Regions from separate parts of the Halomonas sp. LC1 genome, predicted to be linked through region 1. Evidence: predicted binding sites of a transcription regulator. Region 1 holds the regulator's gene; each other region holds the start of a gene.
The links. Region 1 encodes sigma-54, which starts transcription at its own class of promoters, with help from an activator protein. Its sites were predicted from a motif close to TGGCACNNNNNTTGCTNT; they were not measured.
Positions count from the first base shown of each region.

Region 1 (5,583 bases):
GGCGGAGTAGCGCTCCAGCAGAATGCGTGCGTCCGTGGTTAGATAGATCACCTGAAAACGAATGTCTCGCTGGCGTAGCTCTTCCAACAGCGCTGGCAGACGCTCCAGCGCGATGGGGAGGTTGCGCGCATCGATGCTAACGGCAATACGAGTGCGTTCTCCTTGAGCGCGCAGCTCATCGATCAGCGAGCCCAGCAGCATGGCAGGTAAGTTATCGATCGCATAATAGCCAAGATCCTCCAGCGCTTGTAAGGCGATAGATTTACCGGACCCCGAACGGCCGCTAATGATCACCAGTTGCATAGCGTCTCTCTTGGCGTATGAGCGTAGGAAATAAACAGTGATGGACGTGTGAGTATCTTACGCGGCCTGTTCGCGTATCTTGGCCGTCATCAGGGTCAATAGCTCTTTTTGACTGCTGGCTTTGCGTAGCTGTTGACGGGTATTCGCATCGTTCATGATCGTCGCGACTTGCCCAAGCAGAGCGAGATGCGTGTCGTCCGCCTCTTCGGGTACGAGCAACACGAACACTAGATCGACGGGATCGCCATCGATGGCATCGAAATCGACCGGCTCGGCAAGTTTCAAAAAGCCAGCGATGGGCGAGCTACAGTGCGGGCTGCGTGCGTGGGGGATGGCAACGCCGTTGCCAATTCCCGTGCTGCCGAGACGCTCGCGTCCAATCAGGCGGCTAAACACTTCTTGGCTATCGAGGCTGGGTGTGTTTTGGGCGATGAAGGTGCTGAAAAACTCCAGCACCCGTTTTTTGCTGCCCCCGGGCACGTCGTAGAGCACGCGCTCCGGGGGGAGGATGGTTTCCAACGTCATTGAGTTAACGCACGCCTGCGCCCTGGGCGCGAGCTTGTGCTTTTTCCTTGTGTTTAACGAGTTGACGATCGATTTTGTCTGCGAGCGCATCGATAGCGGCATACATATCGTTATCGAGGGCTTCGGCATGAAGGTCGGCACCGGCGGCATGCAGCGTACAGGCTGCCTGCTGGCGTTCCTTCTCGACAGATAAGGTCACTTGCACCGTGGTGATGTTGTCGTAGTGGCGTTCGACGCGTTCCAGCTTTTCGTTAACGTAGTCACGCAAGGCGTCAGTCAGTTCAACGTGATGACCAGTGATGTTTACTTGCATTGACGTGCTCCTTATCCATCGGGCTGTACTTCGATTGTAACCCTTTTTGCGCTATTGCAAAGCCCCTGCGTCGAGTTTGTCATGCCCTACCGTTTAACTAACGTAAACGGCGGCGCTCACTGGACGAGGGAATACCCATTGACTCGCGATATTTCGCTACCGTACGCCGGGCAACGCTGATGCCTCCCTCCTCAAGGAGGGTCACCAGGCGACTATCGGAGAGCGGTTTACCCGACGGCTCCTCTTGTATCAGTTTTTTGATCCGTGCACGAATGGCGGTGCTGGAGTGGCTATCGCCGCCATCGTGGCTGCTGACTTGGCTCGAGAAGAAGTACTTCAACTCGAACACGCCTCGTGGCGTATGTATGAATTTCTGCGTCGTCACACGGGAGATCGTGGACTCGTGCATCTCCACGGCCTCGGCGATGTCGGCCAGGATCAGCGGTTTCATGGCCTCTTCGCCGTGCTCTAGAAAGCCGATCTGGCGGGCGATGATTTCACGACCTACTCGCAGAAGCGTGTCATTACGGCTGGAAAGGCTTTTGATCAGCCAGCGAGCTTCTTGGAGGTGCTCTTTCAAGAACTGGTTGTCTTGGCTCTTGTCGGCACGTTTGATCAAACTGGCGTAATCGGGCTGGATACGCAGGCGCGGCAGCGCCTCCGGGTTGAGCTCTAAGTGCCAGCCCTCGTTGTCATGGCGCACGACCAAATCGGGCGTAATATAGCTGTCGTCGGTCACGCCGTAGGCGCTGCCTGGGCGTGGGTCAAGGCTGCGAATTAAACGGATGACGTCGTCCAACTGCTCGTCATCCAGGCTCAGGCGGCGCTTGAGTAGCCGTAAATCGTCTTTGCCCAACGCTTCGAGAAACTGACGCACCAAGCGTTTTGCGGGCATCAATAGCGGGGTGTCTTCAGGCAGCGCGGCCAGCTGAAGCATCAGGCACTCGCGCAGGTCGCGGGCAAACACGCCGGTGGGCTCGAACTGTTGTAAGCGCAACAGGGTGTTTTCTACTTCACGCTGGCTCAGGCTGTCGTGGCCTTGCGCCTTGAGGCCTTCGCGGATGTCGTTGAGCGGTTGAGTGAGATAGCCGTTGGCATCCAGTGCATCGATCAGGCTTTCGGCAATGGCATAGTCGCGGGGAGAGAAGTCAGTCATGGCCAATTGCCATAACAGATGGCCATGAAGGCTTTGGCCTGCTGCTTGGCGCTCGAAGTCGGGTCCTTCGCTGCTACCGCCCAAGCTGCCCATGTCTTGGTAGGTGTCCGACCAGTCGCTGTCTACGGAGAGTTCGTTGGGAATGCTGTCCGACCACTCGGTCTCTTGAGGCTCGCTAACAGCCTGTTCGCCAAACTCATCCTCTTGTTCGAGCATGGGGTTAGCGTCCAGCGCTAGCTGAATTTCTTGACGGAGGTCCAGCGTGGAGAGCTGTAGCAGGGCAATGGCCTGCTGCAGCTGAGGTGTCATGGTCAGCTGTGTGCCGATACGCAATTGGAGAGAAGCTTTCATGACCATCTGAGAACCACTCGTTAATCAGAAAGCTCCACCCTAGAGCGAGTTATGACTCTGTGCAAGTGCAATAAGCATGCCACTAAAAGAAAAGTTTGGTCAGGCCAGAGTTTAGAGGCGGAAGTCTGCGCCTAGATAGACATCACGAACCTTCTGGTTATTGAGGATCTCCTGGGCGTTTCCACTGGCGATGATATGGCCGTCGCCAACGATGTAGGCAATGTCACAAATATCCAGGGTTTCGCGCACGTTATGGTCAGTGATCAAGACGCCGATGTGGCGTTTTTTCAGTGCGCGAATGATGGTTTTGATTTCACCCACTGAAATAGGGTCGACCCCGGCAAACGGCTCGTCGAGCAGAATGAATGCGGGCTCGGTAGCGAGTGAGCGAGCGATCTCCACTCGGCGGCGCTCGCCCCCTGAGAGGCTCATGCCCAGGTTGTCGCGAATGTGGGTAATATGGAAATCTTCGAGCAGTGACTCGAGGCGTGCTTCCCGAGCGCTGCGGTCCAGCGCTTTGCGCGTCTCGAGAATCGCCATGATGTTATCGGCCACCGAGAGCTTGCGGAAAATGGAGGCTTCCTGGGGAAGGTAGCCAATCCCGGCCATGGCGCGCTCGTGCATGGGCGCATGGGTCAGGTCGACGTCGTCGATACCGACGCTACCGGCATCGGATTTGACCAGTCCAACGATCATGTAAAACGACGTGGTTTTACCCGCCCCGTTGGGCCCCAGCAGGCCGACGACGCTACCCTGAGCGATTTCCAGGTTGATATCTTTCACGACCCGACGGCGTTTGTAGCTCTTCGCTAGGTGATGGGCGTAGAGCGTTTTGACAGGTGCGGAATCTGCAGAGGTTGATGCTGCCACGTGGCCGCTCCCTATTGTTCGGGCTGAAGAGTCATGCGAATGCGCTGGTTGTCGCTACCGCTCACGTCGGAGCGTGCTTGCACCACTTCCTGGTCGATGAAGTACTCCAAACGCCCCCCTTGGAAACGGTCGCCTTGCTGTGTCAGTTCGGCTTGGTCGATCAGCTCTACACGGCGTTCGGCGACATGGTAAACGATACGACGCGCCCAGCCCTCCATGGGGGTTTCTTGATCTTCGAGCTGATTGCGCAGGTAGGCGCGCTCACCCGTGGCAATGGCGCGTGACAGCTCGCCTGAGTCGTTGCGCTGAATTTCGACGCGTTCGCCGCGCAGTTGCATCTCGCCCTGGCGAATGTCCACGTTGCCTGAGTAAACAGCGGTGCCAGCGCGCTGGTCGAGGTCCAGGCGGTCGGCTTCGACCTCGATGGGGGCTTGGCTTTGTGCCATGGCCGCCGTGGCGAGGGGTAGGGTTAACGCAAAGAGTGCAGTGCGGAGAGAGGCGTTCATCGCGACTCCTCAGGGTTACGAGTGGCAGGCGGGTGGACGCCGCGCACGTTATTGGTCAGGCGGACTTGGCTGTCATCGAGCCAAACGTCCATGCGGGAGGCTTCCATGCGCTGCGGCGGCTGCTGCAACAGCACGGGCGTATCGCTCCAGGCATGGCGCGTCACGCCATCGTAGTTTAATTGCTGCGTGTCGAGCTGCCAGCCCTCTTCGGGAGCCAGTAGCCGGGCAGACCCTCTTAGCGTCAGGGCCTGGGAATCGGTATTCAAGGTGCCGGTGTCTGCCGTGGCCAGCCACTCCCGCTGTTCGCTGTCGAACAGCGTCGCGCGCGGCGACATGACATCGGTCATGGCCGTTTGAGGCGTATGGACCAGTCGAGGCGTGACCAGCGACTGCTGGATAGCGCCTGTCTCGCCAAACAGGGTAATTTCGGCGTTCTCCAACACATGCCCAGGCTCCTGGGCACGGGCCTCCTGATCGATCTCACCCTCTTGCGGGCCGCGCGGGTCCAGCCAGACCAGCAGTCCGCCCAGGGCCACGACCATCGCCGTGATCCACACCCGTTTTCTGACTCTGAGACCCATCACGAGTGCCTGTGAAGATACGTGTCGAGCACGGCATCCCAGTGCCCTTGCGAAGTGAGCAGCGTATCGCAAATTTCACGTACCGCGCCGTGGCCGCCTAGCCGTTCCGTGATCCAATCGGCATGGGTGTGCATGTAATCAGGCGCATTGGGGACCGTGATGCCGACGCCGCAGCGCTTGATGGGAGCGAGGTCAGGCAGGTCATCACCGCAGTAGGCCACCTGCTCGAGGGTGATATCCAGTCGTTGGCAAAGCGCGCGAAGCGTCGTGAGCTTATCTTCGCAGCCTTGGTGAACGTGGCTAATGCCGAGCGCCGCCGCGCGCTGGCTGACCATGGGCGAATCGCGTCCGGTAATCAGTGCCACGTGAATGCCGACCCGCTTGAGCAGTTTCAAACCATGCCCGTCTTGGGTGTGAAACGCTTTGATTTCGATGCCGTCCGCCTGAAAGTAGAGGCGGCCATCCGTCAAGACGCCATCTACGTCTAGCGCGAGGAGTTTTACACGGCGAAGTCGGTCGAGTAGTGCATCGGGTAGGGCCATATAGCCTCCTTAACATCCATGGCGAAAAGCGTTATCACGCAGTTAAATCACACCGCTGGCTAGCAGATCGTGCATATGTAGCGCGCCGATGGGGCGCTGCTGCTCGTCGACGACAGCGAGCGCGGTTATCCGGCTATCTTCCATAATACGAACGGCCTCGGCAGCCAGTACGTCAGGGCCGATACGTTTGCCTGGGCGCGTCATGACATCGTCGACGCGCACGTCGCGCAGGTCATGAAATTGATCTAATGTGCGCCGAAGGTCGCCATCGGTATAGACGCCCGCCAAACGGCCTTCGCTGTCGATGACGCAAGTGAACCCCAGCCCTTGGCGCGTGATCTCCAATAGTGCATCGCGTAGCGGGCTTCCCAAAGCGACCTGGGGAAGCCTTGAGCCATCGTGCATTAGGTCACGCACCCGCAACAGCAGGCGCTTA
Region 1 is NZ_JASSPG010000004.1:84,456-90,038, reverse strand. Features, by position in the region: gene rapZ (RNase adapter RapZ) at 1-303, opposite strand, end outside; gene ptsN (PTS IIA-like nitrogen regulatory protein PtsN) at 361-828, opposite strand; gene hpf (ribosome hibernation-promoting factor, HPF/YfiA family) at 833-1,141, opposite strand; gene QIT27_RS07945 (RNA polymerase factor sigma-54) at 1,239-2,654, opposite strand; gene lptB (LPS export ABC transporter ATP-binding protein) at 2,760-3,518, opposite strand; gene lptA (lipopolysaccharide transport periplasmic protein LptA) at 3,530-4,024, opposite strand; gene lptC (LPS export ABC transporter periplasmic protein LptC) at 4,021-4,605, opposite strand; gene QIT27_RS07925 (KdsC family phosphatase) at 4,605-5,147, opposite strand; gene QIT27_RS07920 (KpsF/GutQ family sugar-phosphate isomerase) at 5,190-5,583, opposite strand, start outside.

Region 2 (5,583 bases), on a different contig from region 1:
GCATTGGCCAAATCGAGCAGATAAAGATCACGAAGATAGCGGAGGCTTCAGAGTCGCGAATGATGAACAGTGCCAGTGGCATCCAGGCCAGCGGCGAGATAGGCCGCAGCACTTGAATAAACGGGTTGAGCGCTTTGTACGCCAGGGGCGACATGCCAATTAAGAAACCAATCGGAATCGCCACCAGCGCGGCCAGCAGGTAGCCGCTGAGCACGCGGTAGAGCGAGTAGCCCAACTGAATGCCAATGCCTTTGTCGTTGGGGCCTGCATCGTAAAAGGGGTTAGAAAGCTCCTGCCACGCTTTCACGGCAATTTCCGAGGGCGGCGGTACTTTGGCGCTCTCATCGGCCCCGGCCAGCAGCTGTTCGTACTCGCTTAGCGCCTCGCCGCCGCCCATCAAGGGCGATTGATTCAACCCTTCCCAGACGCCCAGGCCAACCACGAGCAGCATAATGGCGAGAATCGTGGCGCGGGCGTTCAGGCTTAATTTCCATTCGGTGGTGGTGCGATCCATGGTTAGCCCCTCCGAATGGCGAAGCTTTCGACATACGCTTCAGGCTGGGTGTAATCAAAGGTTTTACCCATGATTTGGTAGTTGCGGGCGGTCTCTTCGGGCGCTTCGTACCCCAGCTCGCGCATCACGGTCTGGGCATCGGTGGCCAGATACACATCCCGGGCAATCTGCTGATAATCCACGTCGCCTTCGATATAGCCCCAGCGCTTCATTTGCGTCAGGATCCACACCGCCATGGAGTGCCAGGGGAAGGGATCGAAATCGATGCGGTCCGGCACGTTCTGTACGCCGCCTAAACCGTCGGCAAAGCGCCCGGTGAGTACCTGTTCAATGACCGTGACCGGCTGGTTCAGGTAGTTCGTCGGGGCAATGGCTTCGGCAATTTCTGAGCGGTTAGCGGGGTCTGAAGAGTACTGGGTGGCATCGATAATCGCCCGCAGCAGCGCGCCATAGGTGTTCGGGTTTTCGCGGGCAAAGCGGGCGCTGGTGGCAAAGGCGCAGCAGGGGTGGCCGTCCCAAATCTCTTTGGTCAGCAGGTGAATAAAGCCGATGCGTTCAAACACCGCGCGCTGGTTAAAGGGGTCGGGGGATAAGAAGCCGTCGATGTTGCCTGCCCGCAGGTTGGCGACCATTTCGGGCGGCGGAATCACGCGGATTTGAATATCTTGATCCGGGTCTAAGCCGTGCTCGGCCACGTAGTAGCGCAGTAGGAAGTTGTGCATGGAGTACTCGAACGGTACGCCAAAGGTGAAGCCTTTCCACTGCTGGGGGGCGCGCTTATCCAGGTGGTCGTTATGCAGCACAATCGCCTGACCGTTGATGTTTTCGACGGCGGGCATAATGAACGGCTCTGGGGTAGAGCCTGCACCGAGGGTCATCGCCAGCGGCATGGGCGTTAGCATGTGCGCCGCGTCGTATTCGCGGTTGAGGGATTTGTCCCGCGCTACCGCCCAGCCAGCGGTTTTAATCACCGAGACATCCAGGCCGTAGCGCTCATAAAAGCCCATGGGGTGGGCCATGATGATGGGCGTGGCGCAGGTGATCGGAACGAAGCCGACATTAAGCTGGGTTTTCTCAAGCGGCCCTAAACTCTCTTTTACCGCGGCTTTAATCGAATCCAGGGGGAACAGGCTCGCCAGCGCCGCAGCGGCCGTGCCGCCACCTACCAGCTTCATAAACTGGCGGCGGTGCATATCGCTATGGCCAAACATGCCGCGCACCAAAGCGCTTTCGACCATGCGATCCATCACATCATCGGCACTATTCGGCGTGGACGCCGCTGTTTTCGCGGTTGGCTGAGTAGACGACGTAATAATGCTGGGTTGGGAAGAGTGGCACTGATGACAATCGCACTGCCGTCCGTGAATCAGTGATTGGCGATGATCAAACGGGTTGCCAAGACTGCTGTGGTCGTTGTTCTCTTTCATGGACGTTTACCTCACAGGAGCAAAAGGGCTTTAGGCTGCGCCGTCTTGGTGCGTGATGATTCCCTGCGGCGCTATTCCTATGGATAGCGAGTTGCATGCCAGAACGCTTGTTTCTGGATTTTTTGTATATCGATCATGGGTTTGCTGTTGTTAAGCGGCGAGCTTGTAGTTCCTCGAGTAGTCACGGTTTTTCGTAAATAACGATATTTCGTTGTTTAAATAACGAAAGTTCGTGATTGGCCCGTTGTTTGTATGGAGTAAGCGACATCCTGCTGGCAAATGAGGAGCCTGCGATGCACGCTGCCACCCTGAAAGATGACGCTCACCCGTCCTTAACGCTGATGGCTCACTACACGCCGTTGGCCATGGTGATTATTGATCCTCTGAGCGACCGCTTAATTGATGCCAATACCGCAGCGTGTCAACTGCTGTTGATTCATCACGAGCAGCCGCTCGCTACTCCTTTTAGCCACCGTCTAAGCGCTTCATTGCCGCTATGGGTCAGCTTTACCGATGAGGTGCTGACGACCGGCCAAGGCTGGTCGGATGATTTAGTGCTGTTGGATAGCGTCCGCCAGCCTCGCCGTGTCGAGGTCTATGGGCAGCGCTTACACGACTCCTCACAGCTATTGCTGACGGTGATAGATCGCAATAAAGCCGAGCAGCGCCGCGCCAAGGCCGAACTCAGCCGCCAGCACCGCCAGGGGGAGGTGGGTTGGCAGCGGGTCGAGCAGGTGTTCGAGCGTATCGAAAAGCAGAACCAGCTGATTCTCAGCGCCGCCGGGGAGGGCATTTATGGCCTGGATGCGGAGGGGAAAACCACCTTCGTCAACCCGGCTGCCGAACGCATTCTCGGCTGGAGCACGGAAGATATGGTGGGCCACGATGCGCACCTAATGTTCCACCACACCCACGCCGATGGCAGCCACTTTCCGGTACAGCAGTGCCCCATCCACGCCTCGTTTAGCGATGGCCAAGTGCACCATGTGGATGACGAGGTGTTCTGGCATAAAAACGGCGAGGCGATTCCCGTGGAGTACACCAGCACACCGATCTTTGAAATGGGCCGCCTAGTGGGGGCCGTTGTGCTGTTTCGCGATATCCGTGAGCGCAAGCACGCCGAGCAGCAGCTGCGCGATGCACTGGAAGAGGTGGAGTCGCTCAAGCGCCGGTTGGAGCTGGAGAACCAGTACCTGCAAGAAGAGATTAAAGCCGAGGTCAACCACCGCAATATCGTCGGCAACAGCCCGGCGGTCGCAAAGCTGGTGCAGCAGATCGCCATGGTAGCCCCCACCAGCGCGAACGTGTTAATTAGCGGCGAATCGGGCACGGGTAAAGAGCTGATTGCCCGGGCGATTCATGCGGGCAGTAGCCGCAGCGACCGGCCGTTGATCCGCGTGAACTGCGCCGCGATTCCTCGTGACCTCTTCGAGAGTGAGTTTTTTGGCCATGTAAAAGGCGCCTTTACCGGTGCGGTACAAGACCGGCCAGGGCGCTTTGAGTTGGCCCACGGCGGCACGCTGTTTCTGGATGAAGTGGGGGAGATCCCGCTGGAGCTACAAAGCAAGCTGCTGCGCGTACTGCAGGATCAGCAGTTCGAACGGGTGGGGGATAACCGCACTCGCGAAGTGGACGTGCGGGTGATTGCGGCGACCAACCGCGAGCTAAAAGAGATGATCGATGCCGGTCAGTTTCGCGAGGATCTCTACTTCCGTTTGAACGTTTTTCCCATCGATTCCGTCCCGTTGCGAAAACGTATCGAAGACGTCCCGCTGCTGGCGCGCCACTTCTTGCATCGCGCCTGCCTGAAATTCAACAAGCCGGGCGTGCGAATACCGCCAGCTCAGCTAGAGGTCCTCGCTCGTTACCCATGGCCGGGCAATATTCGTGAATTGGAGAACGTGATCGAACGTCAGGTGATCGTGACCCAGGATCAGCGGCTCTCTTTTGATGATTTGCTACTGGCAGAGCCGCCATCCCGTCATACGACGTTCAACATACCGGCGCAAGATCATAGCGCGCTACCTGACCACCCGCTCACCGAGCAAGCGCTATGTCACCAGCAGCGCTGCAATGCGCTAAAAGCGTTGAAAGCGGCAAAGGGCAAAGTGTCTGGAGCGGGAGGGGCGGCGGAACTGTTAGGGATGAAACCGACGACGCTGACCTCACGGCTACAGAAATGGGGCGTCGATCCGCGGCAATATCGCCAGCGTGGTCGCAAAAGTGCGCCCACCAACGATGCTTTGGACTAAGGTAAGGAAGGATCCGCTTGACATCAGTGTTGTACACACAAATCAGGCAAGTTCAAGTCTAGCATACATACATGAATGTAACTATAATGCCACTCTTTCAGAATGGCGCTCTGCCGCGCCGTCTTACGTTGACACCTAGAGGCAATCCCATGCGACTAGCACACTGGGCAGTCAATGCCCCCTTTCGCCCCCTGTTGTTAGCAGTGCTCACGTCTTCGTTCATCCTGCCTGCCCAAGCGGCCGACTTGGTGACCATTACCCGTGATGCGCTGAATAACAACGCGGCCCTGGCCTCTGCACGGTCTGAGTTCTCCAGCGTCGAGGCGGCACGAGACGTTGCACGTGGCGGACTGTTGCCGCAGGTGAATGCCTCCGGTAGCGCTACGCATAACGAGCAATTCGAGAGCCAGGGCTCTGCCCGCAGTGCAGGCACTGGCACCGGTGCTGGAGCGGGTTCCAGCGCTGGCGTCGGCGTCAGTGATGATAGCTATAACACTGTCTCCTTGACGCTAGAAGCCACCCAGGCGCTGTTCAACGCGGTCACGCGCCAGGAAGTCAACCAGGCAGAGCGTCAGATCGATCAGCAGGTGTATCTGCTGGCCGCCACCGAGCAGCAACTGCTGATCGATGTGGCAAGTGCCTACTTCGATATTCTACGCGCCCACGAAGTGTTAGAAGCGCGCTTGGCCCAAGAGCGTGCCATTGGTCGCCAGCTCGAGCAGGCCCGCGAGCAGTTCGAAGTCGGCCTGATCGCGATTACCGAGGTAGAGGAAGCGCGGGCGAGCTTCGATCAATCTCGCGCCGATCGCATTGCCGCCGAGAGCAACCTGCAAGTGGCGTTTGAAGTATTAGAGCAGCTCACGGGGCAGCGTTATGCCAGCATCGAAGCCCTGGGCGACAGCATGCCCATCGCGCTGCCGACGCCCACCGACCGTGACTACTGGGTTGAGCAGTCTCTGGAGCGCAACCCGCAGGTACTTGCCCAGCAGGCGGGTATCGAAGTTTCCCGTGTGGGGGTAGAGCTGGCCCGCGCGGGTCGCTTGCCCACCGTGCAAGCGTTTGCCAACTACCAGTACGCCGACAGCGATAGCGAGCTGGTCAGCGGTTACGACACGTCCGCTCAGGTCGGTGTGTCAGCGAACGTGCCGATTTACACCGGCGGCAGTACCAGCGCCAGCATTCGTCAGGGCACGTTCCAGTTAGAGAGCAGTCAGTACGACTTCGAGTCTCAGCGCCGCACCACGATTCAGCAGGTTCGCTCGCTCTACACCCAGGTCAGCAACAACGTCGAAACGGTCGAAGCGCGCCAGCAGGCCATCGTGTCCAACCGCAGCGCCCTGGAAGCGACCCGCGCCGGTTACGAAGTGGGAACCCGTAACATCGTCGACGT
Region 2 is NZ_JASSPG010000001.1:274,611-280,193, reverse strand. Features, by position in the region: gene ntrB (nitrate ABC transporter permease) at 1-514, opposite strand, end outside; gene QIT27_RS01270 (CmpA/NrtA family ABC transporter substrate-binding protein) at 517-1,941, opposite strand; gene QIT27_RS01265 (sigma 54-interacting transcriptional regulator) at 2,235-4,193, shown strand; gene QIT27_RS01260 (TolC family outer membrane protein) at 4,343-5,583, shown strand, end outside.
Region 2: QIT27_RS01270 (CmpA/NrtA family ABC transporter substrate-binding protein) is a predicted target of sigma-54. The motif match lies at 2,025-2,042, and genes of this name have one in related genera.

Region 3 (5,583 bases), on a different contig from region 1:
GTCTTCGACCAGGATTTCCCGACCGGAAGCCATCACCGTCAGCCAGCGGCAGATATTTTCCAATTGACGGACGTTCCCTGGCCAGGGCAGACGCGTTAAATGCGCTTCTGCTTCGGGGGTCAACACTTTGATGTCGGTAGACAACTCTTTGGCGGCTTCGGCCAGGAAGTGGCGGGTGAGCCGAGGAATGTCTTCGCGCCGTTCGGCTAAACGCGGAAGATGAACGCGAATCACGTTCAGGCGGTGGAACAGATCCTCCCGGAAGCGCCCATCGTCGACGAGCGATTCGAGATTTTGATGCGTTGCCGCGATGATCCGCACATCGACTTTCACCGGCGTGTGACCGCCCACCCGGTAAAACTCGCCGTCGGCCAGCACGCGCAGCAGACGCGTTTGCGTTTCGGCCGGCATATCGCCGATCTCATCCAGAAACAGCGTGCCGCCGTTGGCCTGCTCGAAGCGGCCTTGGCGCTGCTGGGCCGCACCGGTAAAGGCCCCTTTTTCGTGCCCAAACAGCTCGGATTCGATCAAGTCGCGCGGAATCGCCGCCATATTCAGTGCAATAAACGGCTTGCCAGACCGGGGGCTGTGCTGGTGCAGCGCCTGAGCCACTCGCTCTTTACCCGTGCCCGACTCGCCGTTGATCAGTACCGTAATATGCGAGTGGGAGAGCCGACCAATGGCGCGAAAGACTTCCTGCATGGCAGGCGCTTCACCGATGATTTCGGCGCTCAACCCCTCTGGCACGCTCACCGGGCGCTGGCGTTCACGGGCGTGGGCGACCGCACGGCGCACCAGCGCGAGCGCTTCGTCCACATCGAACGGCTTGGGCAAGTACTCGAACGCCCCACCCTGATAAGAGGCCACGGCGCTGTCCAGGTCGGAGTGTGCGGTCATGACGATGACCGGCAGGTCCGGATGGGCGTCACGCACCCGCGACATCAAATCCAGCCCGTCGATGCCCGGCATACGGATATCAGTGACCAGCACATCCGGCGGATTGTCCAACAGTCGCGCAAGCGCCGTATCCGCTCGCTCGATACACTCGACCTCCAAGTCGGGTTGCGCCAGCGCGCGCTCCAACACCCAGCGGATAGCGCGGTCATCATCGACAATAACCACTCGTGCAACATCGGTACGTGTCGCCTCAGTCATGACGCTTCTCCGGTGCAATTAATAACCAATGGAATCAGTAAACGAAATTCGGTATGTCCGGGTCGTGAGTCGCATTCGATCAATCCTTGATGTTGGTGCAATATTGACTGGGCAATCGATAGCCCTAGGCCGCTGCCTTCCGCGCGGCCAGAGACCATCGGGTAAAAAAGCGTGTCGCGCAGCGCCTCGGGAATACCAGGGCCGTTATCGATCACGCCCACTTCACTCACCAAGCGATGCCGTTCGGCCCCCAGGGTAAACTGACGGCGCGCACGGGTCCGAAGCGTCAGTTCGGGAGCGGACGTGCCCGCATCGCTCATGGCCTGAACGGCGTTGCGCGCTACGTTGAGCACCGCTTGGATCATTTGTGATTCGTCACCGGACAGGTCCGGTAGGCTAGGATCATAGTCGCGACTGATGGTGACCTGCGGATGCTCGGCAATCAGCAGAGCCCGCACGCGCTCCAACACTTTATGAATGTTGACGGGCTCGTGTTTGATAATGCGATTGGGGCCCAGCATGGAGTCGACCAAATCCCGCAGGCGGTCGACCTCCTCCACGATAATATGGGTAAACTCGCGTAGGGCCGGGTCGTCCAAATCCCGCTCCAGCAGCTGTGCGGCGCCGCGAATGCCTCCTAAAGGGTTCTTCACCTCGTGAGCCAAGCCCCGCGCCAGCACCTTGATGGTCTCTTGGCGAGTGGTGAGCGCCTCTTCCCGGGAGATCTGCATCAAGCGATCCCGCGGCTCGACCTCCAACAGCAGTTCATCGGCAGAGAGTGGCGTGACCGTATAATCGACGGTCAGCGGGTCGCTATTGAGCGGCGTAATACGCGCCTCGCGCTGTGTGTAGGGATGGAACGCATCGCGCGCTTTGGCCAGCACTTCATCGATGCTTTCATCACCGCCGAGCAACGTATCCAAACTGATGCCCTGCACGCGGCTGAAGCTCACCGCCAGCAGCGCTTCCGCGGCCGGGTTCATCCAGCGCACGCGGAGTTCACCGTCGAGCAGCAGAACTGCGGTGGTGAGGTGTTCGAGTAAGCGCTGATACATGGCGTGTCCTGAAGCGTCGCTCCGACCAATACTCATGGGCACTGATCCATTAAAGAGGGGTGTTAGGGGAGGAGCTGCAAAAAGCGCGCCAATTCAGCGCAAACCGCGGCTTGCACGGCTTGTGGGCAGATGACGGGCGCATGGCGAGCCTTTATAGCGCAATGCGCTGTCGCCCTCGCCGCCCTAATGCACCATTATAGTGCACAAGACTATTCAGCGATAAAAATAGTCACCGGATCGGTGCGGTGCTGCACACGGCCCTGGCTATCCAGCAGCTCGGCGTACACTTGGTGCGCCCCTGCAGGCAAGCCTGCCAACCAGAAAGCGTCACTATGCAGGGCCGACTGGCTGAGTTCGCCATTCACCAGCAGTTGAATCTGATGGTCGTCTCGCAGCGGTGGCACCACCTGCACTTCCACTGGCGTCATACCGCCCCGCACGGAAGCACCGCTAGCGGGATTAGCAATCGTAAAACGGTCATAAGGCATAAACGGCTGACCCGGCCTACCCAGGCTTCGCGGTGCCGCTGTAGAAGGGCGCGACGCCGATGGCATGCTGGGCAGCGGTGCCAGCGTAATGGCATCCCCACCCCGCTCAGGGTTATCGGTAAACGTCACGTTGCCCTGCTCATCCACCACGCGATACACCGTTTGCGACTGGGCCACGCTTACCCACAGGCACAGTAGAAGCACCGCCGCTGTGGATAAACCTATTCTGTTTTGCAAACGTCGTCTGCTTATCATTACTAGCCCCTGCGTATTTCGCTTCCATAAAAAAACCCCGCCGAGGCGGGGTTTTCTGGCTAATCACACCGCAAGGGTGATTTTAGCACCGTCATTAAAGACCGTTCTTAGCAAGAGTAGTACATGTCGAACTCAATCGGGTGAGTCGTCATGCGGATACGCTCGACGTCTTCCATCTTCAGTTCGATGTAGGCATCGATCATGTCGTCGGTGAACACGCCACCTTCGGTCAGGAACGCACGGTCAGCATCGAGTGCTTCCAGTGCTTGATCCAGGCTGTTGGCAACGGTCGGTACGGACTTGCCTTCTTCCGGCGGCAGGTCGTACAGGTTCTTATCCATGGCATCGCCAGGGTGGATCTTGTTCTTGATACCGTCGATACCCGCCATCAGCATCGCTGCAAACGCCAAGTAGGGGTTGGCGGTCGGATCCGGGAAGCGAGTCTCGACACGCTTGCCTTTCGGGCTAGCGGTGTACGGAATACGGATAGAAGCAGAACGGTTACGGGCACTGTAGGCCAGCATGACCGGTGCTTCGAAGCCCGGCACCAGACGCTTGTACGAGTTGGTAGAAGCGTTGGTGAAGGCGTTCAGGGCACGAGCGTGCTTGATGATACCGCCGATGTAGTACAGCGCCATTTCAGACAGGCCCGCGTACTCGTCACCCGCGAACTGGTTCTGGCCATCTTTCCAGAACGACTGGTGTACGTGCATACCCGAACCGTTGTCGCCTACCAGCGGCTTCGGCATGAAGGTAGCGGTTTTGCCGTAAGCGTGTGCCACGTTGTGGATCACGTACTTCATTTCCTGAACTTCGTCAGCTTTCTTCACCAGCGTGTTGAATTTAACGCCGATTTCGTTCTGACCCGCGTTAGCTACTTCGTGGTGGTGTACTTCCACGGTTTGGCCAATCGCTTCCAGGGTATTACACATCGCGCCACGGATATCGTGGAAGCTATCGACCGGGGGAACCGGGAAGTAGCCGCCTTTCACGCGCGGACGGTGGCCCAGATTGCCACCTTCGACTTGGTTGCTGGTCGCCCATGCACCTTCATCAGAGGTGATTTTGTACATGGCGCCTTGGATGTCGGCTTTCCAGTGTACTTCGTCGAAGATGAAGAATTCCGGCTCCGGACCGAAGAAGGCCGTGTCGCCCAGACCGGTAGACTGCAGGTACGCTTCGGCACGCTTAGCGATGGAGCGCGGGTCGCGATCGTAGCCCTGCATGGTCGCCGGCTCGATGATGTCGCAACGCAGAATCAGGGTAGCGTCTTCGGTGAAGGGGTCCAAGAAACCGGTGCCGTCTTCCGGACGCAGGATCATGTCAGACTCGTTGATGCCCTTCCAACCGTTGATGGAAGAGCCATCGAACATCTGGCCATTTTCAAAAAACTCTTCGTTCACGTCACGTGCCGGTACGGTGACGTGCTGCTCTTTACCGCGCGTGTCGGTGAAACGCAGGTCTACCCACTTAACATCATGTTCTTCGATTAGCGCGAGAGTCTTGGCTGACATAGTGTCCTCCGGTATGAGCGTGGCTTAAAGCGTGTAACTGTAAGCTATCGATAAAAGTGTTATTCAACAAATCGTTCAACACGCAATTGCATGTGGCGCGTTTGTCTTTTTTGTTCGCTTAACGTTTGTCTGACGATGGATAACAAACCGCCCAGCGATCATTTCAGACCGGCTATCGTTGTAGCACGCCTGGAGGCGTCTGCCTACGCTTCAATAGCCGCTGATGAAACTATCTATGATTCATAAGCACAGAGCATGCCAATCCTGCACCATAATGGCCATAAAAAATAACAAGCCATTGTTTTTAAATACGAAAAATCACTAAACGTCTGCGTCTTAATGTGGCAACACATCGTCACGCTTCGTACGGAAAGGGCATCTCGCGTCTCATATGCACAAAAATAGTGCACACAAGCCAAAGAACGCACCAAATTGGTTAGATGAGAGGAAATTGCACCTCCCTGTTGTTAAAAAAGTTTCTCTTGCTACGCAAAGAAACCCACATCTACAATAAATTACAATCGGAGATGCTTCATAACAAAAGGAAGCCGCGTGCATGGGTACGGTTTGCTTTATCGTAGACGCTTCAGTGACAGGAGCTTTGCTACCGCGCCACTTGCGCTCCATTCGCCAGTCCGGCCTGGCCGATCATGTGATGCCGATCATCGTCACCTGCGCGCAGGCGGACGAGCGGCTCACCGCCCTCGAACAGCGTTATCATGCCCACTGTCTGGTAACCCCCTCGCAAATGCTCGGCGCGCGCCTCAATCAAGCGGCTTATATCAGTCAAGCAGAGTGGCTGCTGATTGCGCTGCATAAAGAACCCATGGCGGCACAGTTTTGGTACCTGCTCTATCCGCAGCTCAACACGGCGATGGATGCACTGCTCATCAACGCGGCTACGCCCCGGTTTTCGGAGCGATTGCTGCTGCACTTTCTCAGTACGGCCGTGTCCGTACCGCCCTACATTGCCATTCGGCGCGCCTGGTTGGAGCGCATTGGTGGCTTCGATCCCGAGCTGGATGAGCCAGCCCTGCTCGATTTTTTACAGCGCCTTTACGCTTGCCCGACCCGGCTTAAAACCTTGAGCGGCGAATCGTTGGGGTTGGCCCGTGG
Region 3 is NZ_JASSPG010000008.1:143,698-149,280, reverse strand. Features, by position in the region: gene ntrC (nitrogen regulation protein NR(I)) at 1-1,155, opposite strand, end outside; gene glnL (nitrogen regulation protein NR(II)) at 1,152-2,210, opposite strand; gene QIT27_RS14175 (DUF4124 domain-containing protein) at 2,420-2,935, opposite strand; gene glnA (glutamate--ammonia ligase) at 3,061-4,467, opposite strand; gene QIT27_RS14165 (glycosyltransferase family protein) at 5,024-5,583, shown strand, end outside.
Region 3: glnL (nitrogen regulation protein NR(II)) is a predicted target of sigma-54. The motif match lies at 2,284-2,301, and genes of this name have one in related genera.

Region 4 (5,583 bases), on a different contig from region 1:
CGAATGCAACATGTCTAACGTCGATGGATTCTCGACGTATTCGGCGACCGTATCGATATGCAGGGCTTTGCCGACGGCATGAATCGCTTCTACCATCGCGCGGTCGATGGGATCATGGTGAATGTTACGAATGAAGTTGCCATCGATTTTGAGATAGTCGACGGAAAGCTGCTTCAAGTAGCTAAACGATGATAGCCCGGTGCCGAAGTCATCGAGGGCAAAACGGCAGCCCAACGATTTCAGTGACTGAATTAATTCGCTTACTTTCGAGAGCTGCGCAATCGCAGCGCTTTCGGTGATCTCAAAACACAGCGTGCCTTCAGGAAGATTGGCCCGGCGCACTTGCTGAATCAGCTCTTGGCAAAAATCGCTGTCCGATAGAGAGTCTCCCGATACGTTGATTCCCCAGTGGCCCACGCTTTGGCCATCTGCGCAGCGATGACGATCGCCGAGCCAGGCAAGCGTATTGCGAACCACCCAGCGATCGATACGCGGCATGAAATGGTAGCGCTCTGCCGCCGGCAGGAAACTGCCGGGAGCAATGAGAGTACCGCTTTCCTCCAGGCGTAGCAGAATCTCTCGATAACCTGGGCCTTGGCCGCATACCGCGCTGATGGGTTGTGCGAATAGCCGAAACGTGTCGTTATCCAGGGCATTTTGCAGACGTTGAACCCACTGCAGTTCGCCATGGCGCTCTAATAGTGCATGGTCGTCGGGTTGATAGCAGTGAAGGCGGTTTCGGCCCGCCTCTTTGGCGGTATAGCAGGCGGCGTCTGCTGCGTGCAGCGTGTCCGACAAGCGCATGGGATTTTCCGAGGTGATCGTGACCAAGCCGATGCTCACGCCAATACCGAAGGTATGTCCTTGCCATGCAAAGCGAAAGTGCTCGATATCTCGGCGAACCGCCTCACCAATGATCTTGGCTTTGTCCAGTGGGCAGTGGGGCAACACCAGGGCAAATTCATCCCCGCCCAATCGAGCCACGGTATCACTGTGGCGCACGTGGGCTTTCAGCTTCATGGAGACCTGACGAAGTAGTTCATCGCCTGCCAAATGGCCGCAGGTGTCGTTGACGATCTTGAATTGGTCCAGGTCCAAGTAGCAGAGCACATGATGGTACTCCTCTTCCTGGGCGAGCAATTTGGTCAGCAGTGCCTCAAAGGCTCGCCGGTTCATTAGCCCCGTGAGGTTGTCGTGGGTTGCTTGATAATTGAGCTGCTCCGAGAGTTGCCGTGTCACACTGACGTCTTGAAACACCACTACTGCGCCCAGCGTGATGCCGCCTCGAGAACGAATGGGCGCGGCGCTATGCTGTATGGGAAAACGTTTGCCGTTGCGGTGCAGCAGCTGGCAGTGTTCACTGAAGTGCACGGCCCGATGCTGGGTGAGTACCTGCCGCGCCGGATTGCTGATGGGCTCGTCGCTTAGCTCATCACGAAGTGAGTAGATTGTCTGAATCGGTTTGTTGGTGGCGTCAGCAAGCGTCCACCCCGTGAGCCGCTCTGCCTCGGCATTAAGAAACGTCACACTGCCGCTGGCATCGCACGTGATGACACCATCGCCTATAGACGCTAGCGTGGTGCGTGCCAAATCTCGCTCCCGGTTCAACTGTTCTTGAAGCTGTTTACGCTCGGTGATGTCCCGGACCATGCCCGAGCACTCAGAAACAGAGCCCGCAGCGCCTTCACTTACTTGGATCTCTAAATAGCGGACTTGCTGGTCATGCAGACGCAGTTTGATTTCATGCTTTGCGCCAGGCGTGAGCAGCTTATTGGGCAGTAGCGTGTTGACAGGACGCCCGACCCACTGCTTCGCCTCCACGCCGAACAGTGCTTCTGCGCCTGGGTTCAGTCCCGTCAGCGTGCCGTCGGCTTGCCAGGTAACGACGCCATCACGAAGGTTACGCAGCATGACCTGGGTATGTCCGACTGCACGTTCCAGCGCTGCCGAGACGCGATTATAACTAGCGGCGATTTCACCTACCTCGGTAAACGGGTCTGCCTCGATGCGCTGGTGCATGTCCCCCTGCCGTTCATGTTGACGCATGTGCTCGAGCAGCTGATGCAGCTCGTTTTTGGCGCCATGCTCTGCAAGGTTGAGCCCCATTTTTTCCGCGTCTTTCGAGACACGCAAAGGCAGGAAGCGGCGAGTGATGCTAAACAGCAGCCATGCAATCCCAAAACTCCACACACCGCAGGCCGCCACACCCAATAGCTGAATACCGAACTGATCGGCGCGACCGAGGGGGTGATCGAGGAGAGAGAGGTCAGCCAGCCATGGTAGGGCAAGCGTGCCCCAGATGCCGCTGACCAAATGCGCAGGAATCGCGCCCACCGCGTCATCGATCTGCTTCTTCAACAGCCATTCGTTGGCCAGCACCATGAGCACACCGCTCACGCCGCCCATGAGAAATGCCGTGGCCAATGAGAGCGCATGGGCACCTGCCGTGACTGCCACCAAGCCAGCAATGGCGCCATTGATGGCGTACATCACATCGGCATAGCGCCGAACCCGCCAGCCCACTAGCATGGCCGATAAAATGCCCCCCACGGCGCCCAGCACGGTATTGGCAATAATTCCAGGCACCGAGCCATCCAGAGCGAGCGTGCTTCCACCATTGAAGCCAAACCAGCCAAGTACCATGAACAGCGCCCCAAGCATTGCCAGTGGCAAATTACCTGCTGGAAATGCAGTGGGTGGCTTATCGACTTGAAAACGTCCCCGGCGGGGGCCGATGACCAGTACCGCCGCGAGTGCCACCCAGCCGCCAACGCTGTGAACCACGGTCGCACCGGCAAAATCGATGAATCCAAGCGACGCCAGCCAGCCCGGCGCGCCTCCTAACAAGCCGCCCCAGGCCCAGTGGCCAAAAACGGGGTAAATCAAGAGCGCAATCCAAAACGCGGTCCATAAATAGCCGAGGAACGGCATTCGTTCAGCGACGGCGCCGGCCACGATGGTCGCGGCGGTGGCACAAAACATCGCTTGGAAGATGAAAACGGTCATTAGCCAGGTGTCGGTCGATTCGAGCTGCCAACCAAACAGCGAGCTGCCCAACCATCCCGCTTGAGAGGCGCCAAACATCATGCCAAAGCCGGCTAGCCAGAAAACGCTGACGGCAATGGCAAAATCCGCTAGGTTTTTCATAGCGACGTTGATGGCGTTTTTCGTTCGTGTGGTGCCTGCCTCCAGGCAGAGAAACCCGGCTTGCATCACGAATACCAACGCGGCCGCCCAAAGCACCCAAAGCGTGTCGATCAGAGTGGTGTCAAAGCTATCGATCATGGGTGTGTTCCTTGTGTTGATTGGGTGCAATGCAGGCACTTAATTGGTGCAGGGAATCGCGAGATGCTGCCTGTAAATGCAGCGTTCGGCCTGCTGCGCAGCGAAACGTTGGATCTAACAAAACGGGCCTAATGATCATTAAGCAAATGTTATGCCGTGGCTAGCAAAGTCATCCTTTATTACGCTTTATGCGAGATAAAAAACTAAAAAAATGAGTTAAAACAGTGTTTGTGACTATGCAAAAGCGCTTTGATTGGTGATATTTTTCAATACGTTATCCGTGCTGCTGGCGGCATGAGGCGAATTGATTTTTAGAGCGATAGGAGTGCATCAAAATGGCGCGTCAAACGGTGGTGTTGGGGGCAGGTATGGTGGGTGTCAGTGTTGCTTGGCAGCTACAAAAACGTGGCTATCAAGTAACGCTGGTGGACCGCCGTCAGCCTGGACGAGAAACCTCGTTTGGCAACGCCGGTATCATTCAGCGTGAAGCGGTGAGGCCTTACCCCTTTCCTCGTGATATGAAGACTATCTTGAGCGTACTGCCAAACCGCCGTGTCGATATCCGTTATCGTCCCGCTGGAATGGTCAATGCGGCGTCACCCCTATTGAGCTATTGGCACCACTCCTCATCACGGCTGTATAAAAAAATTGTGCCTGAGTACGCCTCGTTGATTCAGCTCTGTTTAGAGGCGCATGGACCCATGATCGAAGCATCGGGGGCAGAGCATTTGGTGCGCAAAGAGGGTTGGCTGGAGATCTATCGTACCCCAGAGAAGCTTGCCAAACGCATCAAGGAGGCCGAGGAAGCGCGCGAGCTTTATGGCGTCGAATTCAGCGTGCTCGATCGCGCTGCGTTGATTGAAAAGGAGCCACAACTGGGCGATAAGATCATTGGTGCTATTCATTGGCTTGACCCATGGACGGTCGCCGATCCGGGTGGATTGGTGGCCGCCTATGCGGCCTCCTTTGAGGCCATGGGCGGAAACTTAGTGCAGGCGGATATTACGGGCGTCACTCAAATCGATGAGCGCTGGCGCGTGACGACCCAGGAATCGACGTTCGAAGCCGATGAAGTGGTCATGGCGCTCGGGCCTTGGGCGGGGCAATGGATGAAGCCGCTGGGTTATCACTTCCCGACGTTTGTGAAGCGCGGCTATCACATGCACTACGCGACCCAGCCAGGGGCGACATTGAATTATTGGCTGATGGATGCCGAGATTGGCTATTTGCTGGCACCCATGAATGCAGGCGTACGGCTGACCACCGGGGCTGAATTGGATCGCTTAGAATCGCCGGCCGATGAAGAGCAGCTGGGTGCCGCTGAAAACGTCGCGCGGACGATTTTTCCATTAGGTGAGCGCAAGGACAGCGCCGCCTGGAAAGGCGCACGCCCGTGTTTGCCAGACATGAAGCCGGTGATTGGCCCAGCGCCGCGTCATCCCGGCCTCTGGCTCGCGTTCGGCCACGGTCACCAGGGCTTTACACTAGGCCCTGCGACCGGTCAGCTGCTTGCCGACATGATGGAACAGAAGCCAACCGCCATCGACATGACGCCGTTCCGTGCAGATCGATTTTAAACGGCTTGTCTCATTTCGTAACACAATGACAAGCGACAAACGTGGCCCCAGGGGTGTGGGTTTGCTACGCTAAGAGAGTCATTCAATAGACTGAGGTGCAGTATGGATGTAGCTGCAAGCAATGCAGTCAGTACGGCGCTGTATATGAATCAGGCGCAAACCGCTGAGCAAGCGCAGATGCAAATGTTCCGCGAAGCGTTGGACGTTCAAGCCGAGCAAATCACCGAAGTATTGGCATCTGCTGACACCGGCGCTCAGCCAAGCCTGGCACAAGAGGGCAGCGTCGGCACGCAGGTCAACACCTACGCCTGAGGCTCGTTCTTGGCTTGTATTGAGTCGCCCTCAAACGCCGACACTGTCGGCGTTTTTTTATGCACGGTATAAGCCAATGGATGATTGCGTAGCACTGGCCTGACAACGCAGCGGCATGCACGCGGTGGTATGCCGTCGCAGCCGAGTTGCGTTACCATAGGCATACGACGCCGAGGGTTTGGCGCTACGTTTTAAGTCACCACGTTGTACCATCTTAGAGAACTCCATGTCTGACGCCCAAATAGCGCGCGAAGCCGAGCTGCGCCGTACTTTTGCGATTATTTCGCACCCTGACGCCGGTAAGACCACGATCACGGAAAAGATGCTGTTGTTCGGAAATGCCATCCAGTTGGCGGGGTCGGTGAAAAGCAAACGTAATGATCGCCATGCTACGTCTGACTGGATGAAG
Region 4 is NZ_JASSPG010000003.1:249,160-254,742, forward strand. Features, by position in the region: gene amt (ammonium transporter) at 1-3,285, opposite strand, end outside; gene QIT27_RS06895 (NAD(P)/FAD-dependent oxidoreductase) at 3,621-4,862, shown strand; gene QIT27_RS06900 (putative motility protein) at 4,965-5,174, shown strand; gene QIT27_RS06905 (peptide chain release factor 3) at 5,401-5,583, shown strand, end outside.
Region 4: amt (ammonium transporter) is a predicted target of sigma-54. The motif match lies at 3,425-3,442, and genes of this name have one in related genera.